DNA from 3 places in the Paenibacillus sp. BT-177 genome. Region 2 is predicted to be linked to each of the others. Evidence: riboswitches for the same ligand, from Rfam matches in the RefSeq annotation. Region 2 holds a riboswitch; each other region holds the start of a gene.
What was found. Region 2 has a riboswitch for thiamine pyrophosphate ahead of OIU26_RS22830 (ABC transporter substrate-binding protein). Riboswitches for the same ligand answer to the same signal wherever they lie in the genome.
Positions count from the first base shown of each region.

Region 1: linked by a shared signal. The riboswitch ahead of thiC (phosphomethylpyrimidine synthase ThiC) and the one ahead of OIU26_RS22830 (ABC transporter substrate-binding protein) in region 2 are both predicted to bind thiamine pyrophosphate.
Region 3: linked by a shared signal. The riboswitch ahead of OIU26_RS00110 (thiamine phosphate synthase) and the one ahead of OIU26_RS22830 (ABC transporter substrate-binding protein) in region 2 are both predicted to bind thiamine pyrophosphate.

Region 1 is NZ_JAOYTP010000009.1:39,131-44,987, forward strand. Features, by position in the region: gene OIU26_RS21035 (hypothetical protein) at 230-499, shown strand; gene OIU26_RS21040 (YitT family protein) at 978-1,814, opposite strand; gene OIU26_RS21045 (hypothetical protein) at 2,322-2,474, shown strand; gene thiC (phosphomethylpyrimidine synthase ThiC) at 2,680-4,494, opposite strand; TPP riboswitch at 4,678-4,789, opposite strand; gene OIU26_RS21055 (IclR family transcriptional regulator) at 4,907-5,650, opposite strand.
Region 2 is NZ_JAOYTP010000011.1:61,758-67,614, forward strand. Features, by position in the region: gene OIU26_RS22815 (ABC transporter permease) at 1-287, opposite strand, end outside; gene OIU26_RS22820 (MTH1187 family thiamine-binding protein) at 284-577, opposite strand; gene OIU26_RS22825 (hypothetical protein) at 920-1,057, shown strand; gene OIU26_RS22830 (ABC transporter substrate-binding protein) at 1,093-2,136, opposite strand; TPP riboswitch at 2,333-2,442, opposite strand; gene OIU26_RS22835 (pyridoxamine 5'-phosphate oxidase family protein) at 2,713-3,147, shown strand; gene OIU26_RS22840 (bifunctional 2',3'-cyclic-nucleotide 2'-phosphodiesterase/3'-nucleotidase) at 3,365-5,467, shown strand; gene OIU26_RS22845 (EAL domain-containing protein) at 5,743-5,857, shown strand, end outside.
Region 3 is NZ_JAOYTP010000001.1:29,892-35,748, forward strand. Features, by position in the region: gene OIU26_RS00090 (ThiF family adenylyltransferase) at 1-721, opposite strand, end outside; gene OIU26_RS00095 (thiazole synthase) at 718-1,485, opposite strand; gene thiS (sulfur carrier protein ThiS) at 1,488-1,691, opposite strand; gene thiO (glycine oxidase ThiO) at 1,688-2,836, opposite strand; gene OIU26_RS00110 (thiamine phosphate synthase) at 2,894-3,487, opposite strand; TPP riboswitch at 3,819-3,927, opposite strand; gene OIU26_RS00115 (ABC-F family ATP-binding cassette domain-containing protein) at 4,013-5,566, opposite strand.

The sequences.
Region 1 (5,857 bases), on a different contig from region 2:
TAATGAGACCAGGCAGGCTTTTCAACATTTCAGAGCCTTCTTGGCTCTTGAATTGACGTCTGAGAACAAGCTGGAGCAAAAGCATAACTATAAAGGATATGAGGCTAAGTCCACATAACAACCATATAAAACATATAGAAGAGGTGTGTATGGACCTGCTTCTTGCTTTTCGCCTCCAAGAGTAGTAGTTATTAATTAGAGAGTATTTCTACATTTGAGAGGTGAGGAATTGAAAGTTATCGAATTAGCAATTGTATTAAATGACAAAGAGGGCTACTATACTGAAAAATTTGACCTTGTTGCCTTGCCTTTTGTCCCAAGAAAAGGAGAAATGGTTTTATGGAATAATAAACTTTATCGTGTGCTAGATGTAATGTATAGTTTTGAAACAACTGAGTACGACTATAATTATGACGCTAACCCTAGTATTCAAAGCTCGGTAGCTCATGATGTAACCTATAAAGTTTTTTTGAAACCTGATAATTTTAACAGACATTGAATAAAGTATTTTCTTAGTGCTTAGGCTAAGAAAATACTTTATTTGTTTTTCACAATAGCATCCCTATAAATTGCCGTTATAAAACCTTAATAGGTTAACAAAACGCTTGTTTTGCCTTGTCTTCCAGACTCACAAATAAGTTCTTCGCTGGTTCTACCCCTAATAATAGCAGTCAGGCGCACGCCAGGAGCGCCACCGCACGGTTATGAGCTGAAGCACGAGCATCCGGAATATGGCTGCTCTCTCCGATTTTAGACTGTAATTTATCCCCATCCACTTTGCCACCGGTGACAGCGACGCTGGCACTGCCCCATAGAGCTAATTCAATTCATATTATACACATATCAGCAATCTATATTTTTATACCTATGGCTTAGAAAAAGAGAAATAATCAACTAATGATCGTGGACAAAAAAGCCGACCCACTCAGGACCGGCTTCCAACTGTATTCTCTTATAACCTTACCTTCGCTTGCCAATTACTTCGAAATATCCAAAAAGCCCTCTCCGAACACATCCCGTACGTCATGAATGGTAATAAACGCTGCTGTATCGATAGCTTTCACAATCTTTTTAAGCGCTGATACCTCTTGTTTACTAATGACGATATATAGGACCTCTTTCGGATTTTTAGTGTAATATCCGTGTCCTGACAGGACGGTAACTCCACGGTCCATTTGCGTAATGACCATCTCGGCAATTTTATCTTGGTGCTCCGAAATGATCATGACCGCTTTTTTCGGATTCAGTCCTTCAATCATGAAGTCCATCACCTTCGTACCAACGTACAAAATAACGATAGTCAGCATCAATTTTTCCGGACCAATAATAAAATAGGAAGAGAATGCAACAATCAGATCAAAAAACAACAAGGCATAGCTGATATTCCAATCCAGATATTTGTTGGCGATCCGGGCTAAAATGACGGTTCCTGCCGTTGTACCACCGACCCGTACAATTAAGCCAATTCCAACCCCTACCAAAACTCCGGCAAATACAGCATTAATCGTCGGCTCATGCGAATCAATCCGCCAGTTGACCGTTAAATGCAAAAACAATGAGTTAAATGCGACCGCAATTATAGTGTACAAGGTCGTTCTCTTGTCCAAAAATTTATATCCAACAATCAGCAGCAAGCCATTAATCACCAGATTGACGATCGAGGGAGACCACTGAAACAGGTAGTACAAGATGATCGTGACCCCTGTAACGCCCCCCTCGCCAAACTCATTCGGGATCACATACAGATTAACAGCCAGCGCGAAAAAAAACGCACCCAGAATAATAAATACGATATCTGCAATACTTTTTTTCATATATGCTCTAATCCTCTCTCTAACATTTCAACGGATGAATTGCCAGATGGATTGGCTGACTCTTCTTGCCAAAATACGCTGACAACCAGTTCATGGTATCCACTCCCCAACATAAAGTCAATACAACTTTGACACTTTAATTCGCCACCAGACTGCCTTAGTCCAACCTTAGAATTCCGCAAAATTCTGCTAATACAAGGTTATTCGACAAAAAAACACAATCCCGACTACTAAACTAAGAAAACGGGCCTCTAGCCCTTGTTTAGGCCCTAGGCACATTTTCCCCTAAAATGACCATCCTCCTAATACACATTTTGGACACATACGACCATCTTCCTGTTTTATGGCAAAAGCGTTTTACTTTGGATAAATGCGGGTATAATGATTGAAACCTTACCAAGCAACCTATACGGCATTACGACATCAAGTACATATAAATAGTCCTATACAGACGTCCTAAGCAACTCAATCTGAATTTGACAATATGGAATTGGAGGAATGACCCAAATGAATACAATGAACTTAACTGTCCACACCCTGATGCCCTTTCACCACCAATACCAACGTGCCAACGCGGTGAGTATGCAGAAGAAAGAAGATAGCTCGGAGAAGAAGCTCAGCTTTCAGGACATTTTGAATGAAAAAATGGGTAAAAAATAAAGCTCCGTTAATCCGGTGCATATCTCGCTTTACATAAGCTGAAAAGCCGTAGTTTTCTACATCGACTGTAGAGAACCACGGCTTTTTGCTATCTCACGCGTTTCTAAACCTAAACTCATACATTCATGGAAATAAACCTCTGACGAGCTTAACTGTACTATTTGTTGAGGCTTCCCAGTTGATTGACTTTCGTATGGCTACCGATTTATCGCTCGCCATCCCGATACTGCTCTGCCTTCTCACGCATCCCGGCGACGACGGCTTCCTCGGTATTCAGTCCCTTATCTGCCGCATAGGCACGAATGTCCTGTGTGATACGCATACTGCAAAACTTAGGACCGCACATCGAGCAAAAGTGTGCTTCCTTGGCCCCCTCTGCCGGTAGTGTTTCATCATGGTAGGACAAGGCCCGCTCAGGGTCAAGCGAAAGATTGAACTGATCGCGCCAGCGGAATTCAAAACGCGCCTTGGACAAAGCATCGTCCCGCTGCTGTGCACGTGGATGGCCCTTCGCCAGATCGGCAGCATGTGCGGCAATTTTGTAGGTAATAACTCCCTCGCGGACATCATCCTTGTTCGGCAGACCCAAGTGCTCCTTCGGCGTAACATAGCACAGCATGGACGTCCCGAACCAACCGATCATGGCCGCCCCGATAGCTGAGGTAATATGATCATATCCTGGTGCGATATCCGTCGTCAGCGGCCCTAAAGTATAAAAGGGAGCCTCCTTACAAATTTCCATTTGTAAATCCACATTCTCCTTGATTTTGTGCATAGGGACATGTCCCGGCCCTTCAATCATGACCTGGACATCATGCTTCCATGCGATTTGCGTTAGCTCGCCCAACGTCTTCAGCTCTGCAAATTGTGCTTCATCATTCGCATCATAGATACTACCCGGACGCAGACCATCCCCGAGAGAAAAGGCCACATCGTAGGTTTTCATAATTTCACAGATTTCTTCAAAATGCGTATACAAAAAGTTCTCCTGATGGTGCGCAAGGCACCAGGCTGCCATAATCGACCCGCCCCGGGATACAATTCCCGTCATTCTATTCGCCGTCATCGGTATATATCGCAGCAATACACCCGCATGAATTGTAAAATAGTCCACTCCTTGCTCCGCCTGCTCAATCAGTGTGTCTCGATACAGCTCCCACGTCAGCTTCTCTGCTTCGCCGTTCACCTTTTCCAGTGCCTGATATAGCGGCACCGTCCCAATCGGTACGGGTGAATTCCTAATAATCCATTCGCGTGTCGTATGGATATTACGGCCTGTGGACAGGTCCATGACGGTGTCTGAGCCCCAGCGTACAGCCCAGGTCATCTTCTCCACTTCCTCCTCGATGGAGGACGTAACCGCGGAATTTCCAATGTTTGCATTGATCTTCACGTGAAAATGGCGCCCTATGACCATGGGCTCGCTTTCCGGGTGATTGATATTTGAAGGTAAAATGGCTCGTCCAGCCGCCAACTCCTGCCGTACAAACTCGGGCTCCACTCCTTCACGGATCGCCGCAAATTCCATTTCAGGCGTAATGATCCCTTGCCGCGCATAATGCATTTGCGTCACGGTGCGCCCTTGTGAAGCCCGAAGCGGACGGTTGGTCACACCGGGAAATTCCACTGTTTCCCGTTTGGAGCCGGGTTTCAGTCCATTATCCTCCGGCTTGACGGTACGGCCGTCGTAAGCCTCCACATCCCCCCGTTCCAGTGCCCAAGCTCGCCGTAATGGTGGCAAGCCCTGACGAATATCCACCTGATAGGCTTCATCTGTCATCGGACCGCTGGTATCGTACACACGCAGTGGCTCATGATACTCTATTCCCTGCGGCGTATGTGTGGGATGCAGCGCGATTTCACGCTCTGGCACGGCAATGTCCGGCCGAGAACCTTGAATATACACCTTGCGGCTCCCTGGGAAAGAATTAACCCTACTGGCTTGCTCCGCACTTGTCTTCTCTACTGTTGTTGATTTCACTCCTGTTTCTTTTGTTCCTTCGGTTTCCATCGATTTCATGATCCATTCCTCCCGTATCGTTGAAATGACACACCGATCCGGAACCATTCCCAGGGTGGCGCTGATCTATGCAAAAAAGCCGGTTCCCTAGGGAACCGGCTAATCAAACGAGACAGCTATCCAGACAGTGCGCACATGGAATAAAACCCTATGCGTCACCGCAGACAGCAGCTGCGTATACATTTCAATGGCCGATTACTTCCCTACGCTGGTATGATCCAGATCAGGTGCAAAGGGTCCGGAATCTTGCCCGATTCCATCTCAGCCCGCATTACAGGCTCCCCCAGTAACTGTGATACTTTCTATTCACATGAATTGGCGGCTATAACAGACAACCCGCCATCTCTATCAGACTACTTTAAATTTATAGCTTTGGCAACCCTTGTATGATTTCCTTTTGTATTGATTACTGTTACGGGAGCATAAGCCCCATTTCCTTAGCTGCTTCGATCAAAACCGGAGCAAAATCATGCAGCGTCTCGGGTGCAAGTCGACTGACCGGGCCGGATACAGATAAAGCCGCCGCGACCTGTCCCTTTCGGTTCACAATAGGCGCGGCCACAGCCGCAGCCCCTGGCTCACGTTCTTCATAGCTAGTCGCATACCCCTTCTCACGAATGTCCTGCAGCTGGGCTTTATATACCTCAGGATCTACCGAGGGAGGCCATTCTTCACTGCTTAGCAGTACCTCCAGCTCCTGTGGCGGCATAAAGGCCGCCAGCACCTTGCTGGAGGCTCCCACAGCCAGCGGCATACGCGCACCCACAGGCGCAACCCTGCGGATCGCCTGATTGCTCTGCACGGCTTGTATGCGAATACGCATGCTTCCATCCCGCAGGTACAAGCTGACCGTTTCCCCTAAGCGATCACGCAGTCCTTCCATTGCAGGCTGTAACAACACCGCCGGCTCATCGCTTTGGGACAGATGCGTGGACAGCTCCCATATGCGAAAACCAAGCCGATATTTTTCCGTTTCGGCATTCCGAACGACAAATCCCCGATCCTCTAGCGTAGTCAAAAGACGATGAACGGTGCTTTTATGTAGACCAATTTGGGAGGCAATCTCCGTTAGACCAAGATCAGATTCTGCGGTAAAACACAGCAGTATATCAAGTGCACGCTCTACAGCGCGGACGGTTAATTTACGGTCTTCCATCGTGAACCGCTCCTCTTGTATCCATATTCGTTTCACACTATGAAACATGGTTACATAAATTATATAGAATAGTCGCAGCTACTGTAAACCGATGTTTTTGTGACAACCATATTACAGAACAAGAACAAACATCGACAATTCTTTGCATCATTTTTACTTTTCCGGTTCAGACGTTGACTTTGGATAATACCCATCATACGATAATAG
Region 2 (5,857 bases):
GATTTGAGAAAAGGAATCGTATGAAGAACGATGGCGATCAGCAGTCCCGTTGCTGTCCCTATAGCAAATCCCGCAAGCGTCAGGCGAACCGTAGCCCATGTATGGGTGCCAAGCAACGCCGATTGCGCCATGCCCTCTTGTACGATTAGGGATGGAGCTGGCAGGAGCCAGGATTCAATATGTAAATAGTAAACCGCTCCCTGCCATGCCGCTAAAAAGAAGAGGACCGCCACAAGGGGCGGCCATACGCTTTTCCACCAGGATGCGTTCTTGCCTTTCACATTCATGGGCGATACTTCTCGGTCAGCTTGTTCATGCTGATGCCCTGTGGGTTATGTGCGATTTTGATCTGTGAAATGACGCTGGGACTTCCAGCTTCCGTCAAAGCCTCATGCATGTCTTTGACGACTTTCAGCAATTCGTCCAATTCGCCCTCCATTGTGGTATCCAATGGATTCACCTGATGCTTGACGCCGGAACGCTGGATGACCTCAATCGCCTTGTCTACATATGGATAAGAGTCTTCGTTATTAGGAGTTTTAGGGATGACTTGAATACTGAGCAATGTGTTAGCCATGCGAATTTCACCTGTCCTTTTTTGTTTAAGTTATTAGGAAAATAAATTGGTTTAAGGCGGGGAGACCGCTTCACGGTTCATTTGATCTTACGATCGCTGTTGCCGCGGGATTCTTTGAATTAAATTTTAAAGGTAAGAATCCCCCTGAGCATATGCTTCCGAAGCTAGCTTTCCTAAAGAAAGCTTTCAGGCGAACGCTTCGCTTCTCAAGATTCAAATGAATCGCTACGCTGCCAACCGCCTTATAAGCACCTTATTTTTAAAGCAGGGTTGTGTGGCATTTTTACACACATGCACACCTGCTTTTACGCTTAGATACTATGAGACTAAAGAATAAACCAAGTGGAGCGAGAACGAAGCGGACGGAATGGTGCTGTACAAGCGAAGCGGTCGCTTTTGTCCCCGGATTTCTACCCTGCTGATGCTTTAATCCGGAAATCCGGGGGCGGTGGCGATGGAAAGCATCATCCGTCCGCGTAGTGGCACAAAGGCTACTTCAAGCTCTATTTACAAGATCAACGCTTGGGCAAGAAGTCGTTTGTGAAGGCCTTATCGACTTCCAAAGGTTTGCTGAGCAGCTTGCGTTCATACATCCAGTCCGAGTAGTTTTTCCATACCTCCGCTTTTTGTACGCCCCATTGCGCGGCATCGTCCTGATAACGCGGGCTTAGCCATTTTTGACTAGCGAGTACCAGTTTTTTGTCCAGCTCTGGCACAGCTTTACTTAAGATATCTGCCGCTTCTTCTGGATGGGCGATAGTGTATTCATAGCCTTGCGCGGTAGCGTCCATGAACGCCTTAACCAGCTCAGGATCATTTTTTATCGTCTGTTCATTGCTCACAATTACAGGTGTATAGTAATCGAGGTTTTTGGAATAATCTTTTACATATAGCATATCCAATGGCTCACCTCGAAGCTTGGCCTCAATCCCGGTCCATGCGTAGAAAATCCAGGCAAAGTCAATATCCCGCTTCACAGCTGTAAAATAGTCTGCATTGCCCATATTGACGATCTTCACTTTGCTCACATCACCTTGGTCTGAATCCATGATGGATTTCATGACCGCTTCTTCTACAGGTGAACCCCAGCCGCCGTAGCTTTTACCCTCGAAGTCTTTCGGGCTTTTAATTCCGCGGTCTACCGGGGCTGCGAAGCCAGAGGTGTTATGCTGAATCACCGCAGCGATGGATACGAGCGGCACGCCTTGGATGCGAGCCTGAGTGACGCCTTCTTGATAGCTGATACCAAAAGGTGCAGCATTCGAAGCAACCATTTGGTCGGTCCCGCCTGAGCCTGGTTGAACAATTTGAACATTCAAGCCTGCTTTTTCGTAAAATCCTTTGTCCTTGGCGACATAGAGTCCTGTGTGATTCGTATTGGGTGTCCAGTCGAGCACGACTTTAACATCTTTGAGCCCCTTTGCCGAGGTAGACGTTGAAGTGTCGGCAGCAGGAGCCTCCTTTTGAGATGTAGGGGGATTGCCGCCGCAAGCGGTCAGAGTCAGAGCCATGAGCCACAGACTGATTAGACCCAGGCTTAACATTTTCATGCGCTTCATCGTTGTGTTCTCTCCTTTTTAATTACCCGTTGTCCGTCCAATCAGACAGCTTATGTTCCCCATTTTCACAAAAATAACATCTGCCGGAATGCAATCTTTCCAACAACTTCATCTTCAACAAAAAAAGCGTCCCGGGATTCCGGGACGCTTGCGCTTGTATATACCAAAGTAAGGGATGTCCTGTTTTAATAAAAGGCACATCTTGCTTAAGCATTCCTACGCTGGCATTACCCAGATCAGGTTGTAAGGGTCAGTGTCTTGGGACACACTCTCAGCCGGCCGATTCCAGCACCCCTGGCATTGTATGGTTTAATGGGTTCGTTTATTCGGGTTTACTACGACGATTATATGCCTTGAAGGCGGGTCTGTCCAGCCTTAAGGAAGCGCTCACGGTTCATTTGCCGAACGACAGGGTACACTTTTACTGTGAGCTTTGATCTGAAAATGAACATGAATCATTCAGATCTGTTCTGGTCATGTTATTTTCAGAACAGCTACACTGTATGTTTAGGAGAGCTGGTGCCAAGTGGCATAGACTCTATAGAATTCTAATTCGTAAAAAGGAGTTGTTGTACTGTGGGTAAAACGGAGACATTGGATCGCAGTCAGCTGGAACAAGCTATTGTGAAGGCTTTGGATAACAACAAATTTTGCTCGTTAGGTACGGTAGAGGGCGGAAAACCGAAAGTACGCTATATGGCCCTTTTTAACGTTGGAATGAACATTCATCTGGCGACGGATCGCAAAACACATAAAGTGGAAGAGCTAAAGGAGAATCCGAATGCTTATCTGCTGCTGGGTTATGAAGTGGGTGGCACGAAGGAAGTCTTGGAAGTGGAGGCTACCGTCCAGGTTACAGCTGATGAGGGGTTGCGCAAGCAAGTGTGGAATGATTCTCTGAAAAAGTGGTTTTCCGGACCTGATGATCCCGATTATGTCATTTTAGACGTCAATCCGACTCGTATTGAGTACGTCGGTCAACAAACAGAGCGCCAGGTGTGGACGAAATAGAAACAATATAAACGGACAAGCCAGTAAATTTCCAACCTTTTCAGGAGATTTACTGGCTTTTTTATGCGAAAAATAATTATTTTTTCATAAATATTTTAAGCAAATGACTACTCTTTTGTCTGGCGTTGGATTAAAATAGGAATGGTGGGTTCAAAGCTTACATATATGTGCAAAAGTATGTATATGAGGCATACACCTTAATAAGGAGGGGTATATTTTGTTATTTCGTAAAAATTGGTTTAAAGGGTTTACAGCAGCAGTTGTAGCTTGTAGCCTACTGGTGTTTTCAGCCGCTCCATCTTGGGCAGCTAGCGACTCTCGCGATAGCGCTACGGTGAATTTGCGGATCATGGAGACAACGGATATTCATGGGGCACTGATGAATTATGACTACTATTCGGACAAAGAAACCAACGAATATGGCTTGGTTAGTACAGCTAGTTTGATCCAGAAGGCACGTAGTGAAACAAGAAACAGTATGTTGTTCGATAATGGTGATTTGCTGCAAGGCAATCCATTAGGCGATTATATGGCTCGCAATAAAACCTTTGAGAAAGAAGGCGGTGTTCATCCGGTCTACAAGATGATGAATTTAATGGGCTATGATGCAGCTACAGTGGGCAACCATGAATTCAACTACGGTCTCGACTTTCTGGACAAATCGCTCAAGGGAGCTGATTTTCCTTATGTAAATGCGAACGTTTATGTTGATAAAGGGGGGCAAGCTACTAAAAATTATTTCACCCCTTATCAGATTCTTGATAAAACAGTAATGGATGAGAAGGGCGAAGAGCATACACTCAGAGTGGGTGTCATCGGTCTGGTAACACCTCAAATTATGCAGTGGGATGAAGCCAATTTGAAGGATAAGGTCGTTACAAAGGATATTGTGGAAACAGCCAAAAAGTTTATTCCACAAATGAAAACAGAAGGGGCTGACATTATTGTCGTACTTGCACATACAGGCTATGAAGATGTGCCGCAAACGCCAATGATGGAAAATGCCGTTAAATATTTGAGCAAGGTAGACGGAATTAACGCGATTCTGTTTGGGCATGCTCACAAATCTTTCCCAAGCTCAGATTTTAAAGATATGAGCGGATTAGATTTGGACAAAGGAACTATTAATGGTGTACCGGCTGTAGAAGCTTCTTCTTGGGGCAAGGATCTAGGCATTATTGATCTGAGCCTGGAAAAGAAAAACCGTGAGTGGAACGTCATCGACTCTCAGTCTCAAGTGCGTCCGGTTGTAAGTACCACCAATCAGGCTGCGCAGTTTATTCCTGAATTTAAACTAGTTGATGCGATTAAAGAAGAGCATCAAGGAACGTTAGATTATATTCGTCAACCTGTCGGAACAACGACTGCACCGATTACCAGCTATTTTGCATTAGTGCAGGATGATCCATCCATTCAAATTGTGACAAATGCACAGAAATGGTATGTTCAAAACCATCTCAAAGGAACAGAATACGAAAAGCTTCCCGTGTTGTCGGCAGGCGCTCCGTTCAAAGCCGGTGGTCGTAACGGTGCCGAGTATTATACCAACATTCCTGAAGGTACAATAGCGATTAAAAACGTGTCCGATCTGTACGTGTACCCGAACACGGTTCATGCCGTAGAAGTTACTGGTGCTGAAATTCAGGAGTGGCTGGAATGGTCTGCGGGTCAGTTCAACCGCATTGATCCTAGCAAAACAGAGGAACAATCGCTGATCAACAAAGATTTCCCAACCTACAATTTTGATGTGATTGACGGTGTGAATTACCAGATTGATGTAACTCAGCCTGCACGATATGATGCCAAGGGAACTATTATTGATTCTTCAGCCCATCGTATTAAGGATCTGCAATACAATGGGAAGGCTATTGATCCTGCACAGAAATTTATCGTTGCGACCAATAACTATCGTGCTTCCTCCTCCAAACTGGCCAACCCAGATGGCAAACGTATTGTGATGGCAGCACCAGATGAAAGTCGCCAAGTCGTTGTTGATTATATCCGTACGAACGGAACGATTAACCCGTCAGCGGACGGCAACTGGTCTATTGCTCCTTTTGGTCAGGCCAAGGTTACCTTTGAGTCCTCTCCTGATGCCAAAGATGTGCTGGCCGGAAATCAACAAATTTCATACTTGAGCAGCGCGGCAGACGGGTTTGCCAAATACAGCTTGAAAGCTGGCGCTAAGCCTAGTGCAGCAACGACGTCTGTGAAGGAAGCTGCGGCACCTGCGAAAGCAACCGCGAAGCCAGCTGTTAAAACGACTAAACCTGCAGCTGCAAAACCAGCTAAAACAACGAAACCAAAGGCGTCCAAGTAACTTGGAGTTTTAGTTTCCACTCCATATCAGAATGAAGCAGTAAGTCTCTTTAAACAAGAGACTTGCTGCTTTTTTTGATATCAAATACAACAGTACCTGCGTTTATCATGAGTGCAAAAAAGGTTTTGTTTTTGTCGAATATGTACTTAAGTCCTAAGTTGTTGTTGAGAATAAGCTAATTTTTTGTAAAAACACGTAATTATATAGTACTTTTGTTCTAATTATTTGTGATATAATGGTGAAAAAACCGGGAAATTGTTCCGAGGAGGACCATTATGACTTGCAGCAATTGCAGCATCATATTACCTATTAAGGATCAAGGATTGCTGAAAATTAGGCATTCTAGGGTGTCGCTTACTCCAGCATTAGAGGGCTTGGGCATGCTATCGG
Region 3 (5,857 bases), on a different contig from region 2:
CTACATACTCATTTTTCCACAAATCAAACGAAAGCAACTTTCCTCTCAAGTTCTCGGGATATCCACCAAGAAGCTTGAAAGCTTCCGTAGTCTGGTTAGCGGTGACCATTTGTACTGCCTGCGGAATAATCCCGGCCGTATCACAGGTCTCCCCTCCAAGCGGTACAGTTCCCATCAGACAGTGTAGACAAGGTGTCTGACCCGGTAAAATAGTGTAAGTTACACCGTAGCTACCCACACATCCTCCATAAATCCAAGGAATGCGATGCTTGAGTGCCATGTCGTTCATAAGAAGCCGGGTATCGAAATTATCGGTTGCATCCATCATGAGATCTACCCCCTGGATCAACTCTTCCAGCTCTTCTATCCCAACATCCAAGACATGTGCATGTACAATTGTTTCCGAATTAATATCCTTTAATCTTCGCTGGGCAGCTACTGCTTTGGGACACCTTTGCACAGCATCACTTTCCTGAAAAAGCTGCTGGCGCTGCAAATTGCTCCATTCCACATAATCCCGGTCTACCAGGCTTACCGTACCTACGCCTCCACGAACTAACGTTTCTGCAATACCTGTGCCCAGCGCTCCAACACCTATGATTAGTACGTGAGAGGAAGCAAGCCGGCGTTGGCCTGCAGGCCCAAAGGGTGCAAACCTTTCCTGTCTGGAATAACGGTCACTTTGTGGTGGTTCAGCAGCAGATTTTTTAGTAATCCTCATCCCTGAACCATGCCTTCTATCGGACTGCTTGCTGAAGCATAACGTTTTACAGGAATCATCCCCGCCTCAAATCCATATCTACCTGCACGTACAGCCAGCTTCATGGCCTCAGCCATTTTCACAGGATCCTTCGCTCCTGAGACAGCTGTATTCAGCAGAACACCATCTGCTCCCAACTGCATTGCCATTGCTGCGTCACCAGGTGAGCGAATACCAGCATCGACAATGACCGGAACTTCCGCTTGCTCGATAATCAACTCTAACGAAAACGGATTGAGCAAACCATGTCCTGTACCAATCGGCGACGCTCCAGGCATTACGGCATGTACTCCAAGCTCTTGCAACCTCTTCGCTAGTATCACATCATCCGATATGTAGGGTAGCACGACAAAGCCTTCCTCTAGCAACTTTTCACTAGCTTTCAATGTTTCAAAAGGATCAGGCAACAGCGTCTTGCTATCCCCAATGACTTCTACCTTAATCATATCGCACAAGCCGGAGGCTTTTGCCAACTTGGCAATACGGATTGCCTCCTCTGCTGTTGTTGCCCCCGCTGTGTTGGGAAGAAGTGTATACCGGCTCAAATCCAGTGTATCGAGAAAATGCTGCTTATCCCGTTCCTCCAAATTCAGTCTGCGCACAGCGAACGTTAATATTTCCGTCTCAGCAGCCTCTACGGCTTGGGATTGGATATCCAGATCCGAAAATTTCCCTGTTCCTAGCAACAGCCTTGAGGTAAAAGATGCTTTTCCAATGGTTAACATGATCAACCGCCTCCTACAAAATGTACGATTTCTAGGCAATCTCCATCCTTAAGTACCGTTTCATGATGATCTTCACGGGTCAATATATGCCGATTCAGCTCTACCACTACGGTTTTCACCTTTAAATCAAGTTCATGCAGCAATTGATCCACACGAGTGATTCGATTGGAAATGGTCATGCTCTGTCCGTTAATGGTCAGCTTCATAAGCTTTCCTCCTTGAAAAGTTCAGAAGAAAATTTACTTATTCCAAGTCCAGCTGCACCAGCCCCTTTAAGCATAGCTGCCATCGCTCGCCCAGTCGCATCACTAAGCAGGACACCGTTGCGATAATGCCCGACTGCAGCATAGACGCCCTCTACCCCAGGAACAGGACCAATGAAAGGACGCTCCGCAGTTGCCTGCGGACGCAAGCCCGCCCATGCACGTACAAAAGAAGCTTCCTGTACACGCGGCAACCAGGCAGATGCACGTGCTAACAACCCCTTTAAGCCTCCTACGGTCACCTCTTTGTCATATTGATGCGGAAGACTCGTGGCACCAATCCAAAGCTCGTTATTCTGTTTAGGCACGAGGTAAATATCGTCAGCATAAATGGTATAATCCAAAGGATGATCCTTCAAGGAGACTGCTACCGCTTCGCCCTTGACCGGGTATAGTGGATAATCAAACCCAATTTGTTCTAGCAATTTCAAGCTGTCCAAGCCTGCGGCAATCACGACCTGATCACAGGAAAAAAATCCACTATCCGTTCGCACACCGCAAACTCGACCATCCTGTATGACCAGTTCCTCAGCTTGAGTTCCAGACCATATTGTTGCTCCCAGCACCGCAGCTGCCCCTGCATAAGCACGGCAAAGCTGGACAGGAGACACTTGTGTCTCCTTTGATCGGTAGATAGCCCCAATTACTTGATCTGCCAAGCCCGGAATCCGTCGGTCCAACTCCTTGGCATCCCACCAAATGGCACGATCATCCTCTCGCATATTCGCAGCATTCCAGCGTTTTTGGCCCTCTGCTTCCGAACGAAATGGGGTCACAAATCCTCCTGTACGAAAGTCCACTGAAATACCCGATAAACGTTCCAAATCACAGACAAGGTCAGGGAATGCATCTCGACTTGTACGGGCAAATCGTGCCAGCTCAAGGTCTGCAAACTCTTCACTTTCCGCTGCCAGCATTCCCACCGCTGCTCCTGATGCTCCCTCACCAGGGATCCATCGTTCCAGCATGATCGTACTACGTCCCTCCTTAGCTACATGATAAGCAATGGAACTGCCGATCACACCTCCGCCTATGACCAAGCATTCAGCGTGTCCTATCGCTTTTTTCTCTGTATGTGTCTTTGACATATGTTCCGTGTCTCCTCTCCAGTAAGCATTCTACTTTCCCTTCGTCTCGTTTTCTTGCTACAGGTCGTGAACTACAAGATCTACCATTCGCCTATATTCCATCGCTGCTGCAACGGGTGACTTTGCTTCCCATATACCAGACATCACCGCAATTCCGCTTGCTCCAGCATGATAAAGCTCTGGAACATGATGGGGTTGTATGCCTCCCAGCGCTATCACCGGAATGTCCGACAATCTGCAAATGCGTTCAAGCTGTGCTATACCCCGCGGTACAAGACCGGCTTTACAATGGGTCTCATATACATGACCAAATAGTACATAGTCTGCTCCAGCCTGCTCGGCGGTCTGCACCTCCTCCAAGGAATGTACAGACACTCCACAGCGTGTACCCTCTGAAAGTAGACTTTTCGCATCCACCACAGATAACCCATTAGCTGGAAGCTGGACAGCTCCTGCCGAGGTAAGTAAAGCTACGTCCACGCGGTCATTTACTACAATTTGCCGCAAAGGAACTTCCTGCTTGATCATGCTACGAGTCAAAGAAAGCAAAGCAGAGGCACCCTTCTGTTTCGAACGTGCGTGTACATAATGAATATAAGCACAAATAGCGGCAGCCACTTGGGGTACATTCACACAGGAGACACTTTCCATCGTAATTACGTGTAATTCGATCTCATTTTCACCTCACTTGGACTAAAGAATATGAACTTGTGTTATAAAAAAAATCGTATTAGCTGAATCTATATTGTTTTAGCTCCATATTGGGTAATATCATACGGAGCCAGCCACATGTACCAGCAATAATGAAAGGAGATTATATGTAAATCCGTCTACGGAAACTCGAACAAATGAAGATGAACGAAACGCAAAAAGCCACTTCCCAAAGGAAGTGGCTTGACAAACGTTCAAAATCAAACGGACTATTATATCCGTAAACGTATATCGTTCCCTGCGCAAACAAAAGTAAAGAGCTACTACCTTGTTTGTACAGTACTCACTTCCCTACGCTGGCATAACCCAGATCAGGTACAAAGGGTCCGAAATCCATTTATTTCGTCTCAGCCGCATGGGCGGCTCCCCTAGTGTGACTATTTTATTGTATCAGCTAAAGATAGCTTAGCATATTTTCCTAATTCTGCAAACCCCACCTTGTGTTAAATCTGTCAGAACTGGATTTCAGTTAACTTTACTAGACCACTCTTCTACATTCCACGTTTTGGTTACCCAATCCTCGTAAAAGTCCGGTTCGTGGGATACAAGCAATACGGTCCCTTTGTATTCCTTCAAAGCGCGTTTGAGTTCATCCTTTGCTTTGACATCCAAGTGGTTGGTAGGCTCATCAAACAGTACCCAGTTGCTCTCACGCATTAACAGTTTACAAAGGCGGACTTTAGCCTGTTCTCCACCACTAAGCGCAGACAAAGGCCGGGTGATATGCTCATTCTTCAAACCACAGCGCGCCAAATGCGCTCGTACTTCATGCTGATTCAAATGCGGAAATTCATTCCATACATCGTCAATCGGTGTAATTTTCTCCGCCTTTACTTCCTGTTCAAAATAAGCAGGCTGCAAGAAATCCCCTTGATAGGTTTTTCCGCTGATTGGAGGTATTTTCCCAAGAATGGTTTTGAGCAACGTAGACTTACCAACACCATTGCAGCCAACAATTGCGATCTTTTCGCCACGTTCGATCGTCATGGACATTTTAGGCAAAAGAGCATGAGTGTAGCCAATTTCAAAATCAATACCCTCAAAAACCGTTTTCCCGCTCGCACGAGCTTCTTTGAACTGAAAGGTTGGCTTTGCAGCTTCTTCAGGCTTATCAATACGTTCGATCCGATCAAGCTGCTTTTCACGGCTTTTTGCACGGCCTGATGTAGATGCGCGCGCTTTATTGCGCTGAATAAAATCTTCCTGTTTCTTAATATATTCCTGCTGCTTCTCATATGCATCAATATGCTGTGCTTTGTTCAGATCCGCCATTTCAAGAAACTTTTCATAGTTAGCTGAATAGCGGGTCATCTTAGCAAATTCAAGATGGTAGATTACATTAACGACTTGGTTCATAAATTCAGTATCATGTGAGATGAGGATAAAAGCATAGGGATAATCCTTCAAATATCGCGTAAGCCATTCAATATGCTCCACATCCAAATAGTTGGTAGGCTCATCCAGCAGCAATACATTTGGCTTTTCCAACAGCAACTTAGCAAGAAGCACCTTTGTCCGTTGCCCACCACTAAGTGCTGCTACATCCCGATCCAGTCCGATGGCAGAGAGACCTAATCCATTCGCCATTTCTTCAACCTTCACATCAATGAGGTAAAAATCCCCCATATCCAATTGCTCTTGAATTTCTCCCATCTGTTCCAGCAAGACTTCCAACTCTTCGGGAGAAGCCTCTCCCATTTTGTCTGTAATTTGCATCATTTCCTTTTCTAGTTCCAACAAAGGAAGAAAAGCGTCTTTTAATACATCACGTACTGTTTTGCCCGGCGTCAGCTTGGTGTGCTGATCCAGATAGCCATAACGTACACGTGGAGTCCATTCCACTTTGCCTTCATCTTTAAGCAATTTTCCAGTCAGAATGTTCATGAGTGTCGATTTACCAACACCATTAGCTCCTACCAATCCTACACGTTCCCCCGCAAGTAATCGAAAGGAAACATTTTTAAATAATGCACGGTCCCCAAAGTTGTGGGATACATTTTCTACAGTCAATAAACTCATAAGCTGTTTTTGGCTCCTTATTGTCTCATCGGCATTGCCGAGTGTTCTTATTTCATATAGCTATCGTTTCTTTCAAAGCTTTATTGTAGCACATCCAGCACCCTTATCGGAATATTGAAAACAGCGAATTTTAAGGTTTTCAGATGGATTGGCCTAAAAAAAGAAAAACAGTTAATCGTAGTAGCACTTAAGCTCCTCTTCGGTAGGTGCGTAAGGAGTTTCTTGCTGCTTTGGTAATCTAAGCTTCTAGTATACAGAAGCTTACAATTCCCTAGCAATGAATGCCTAAAT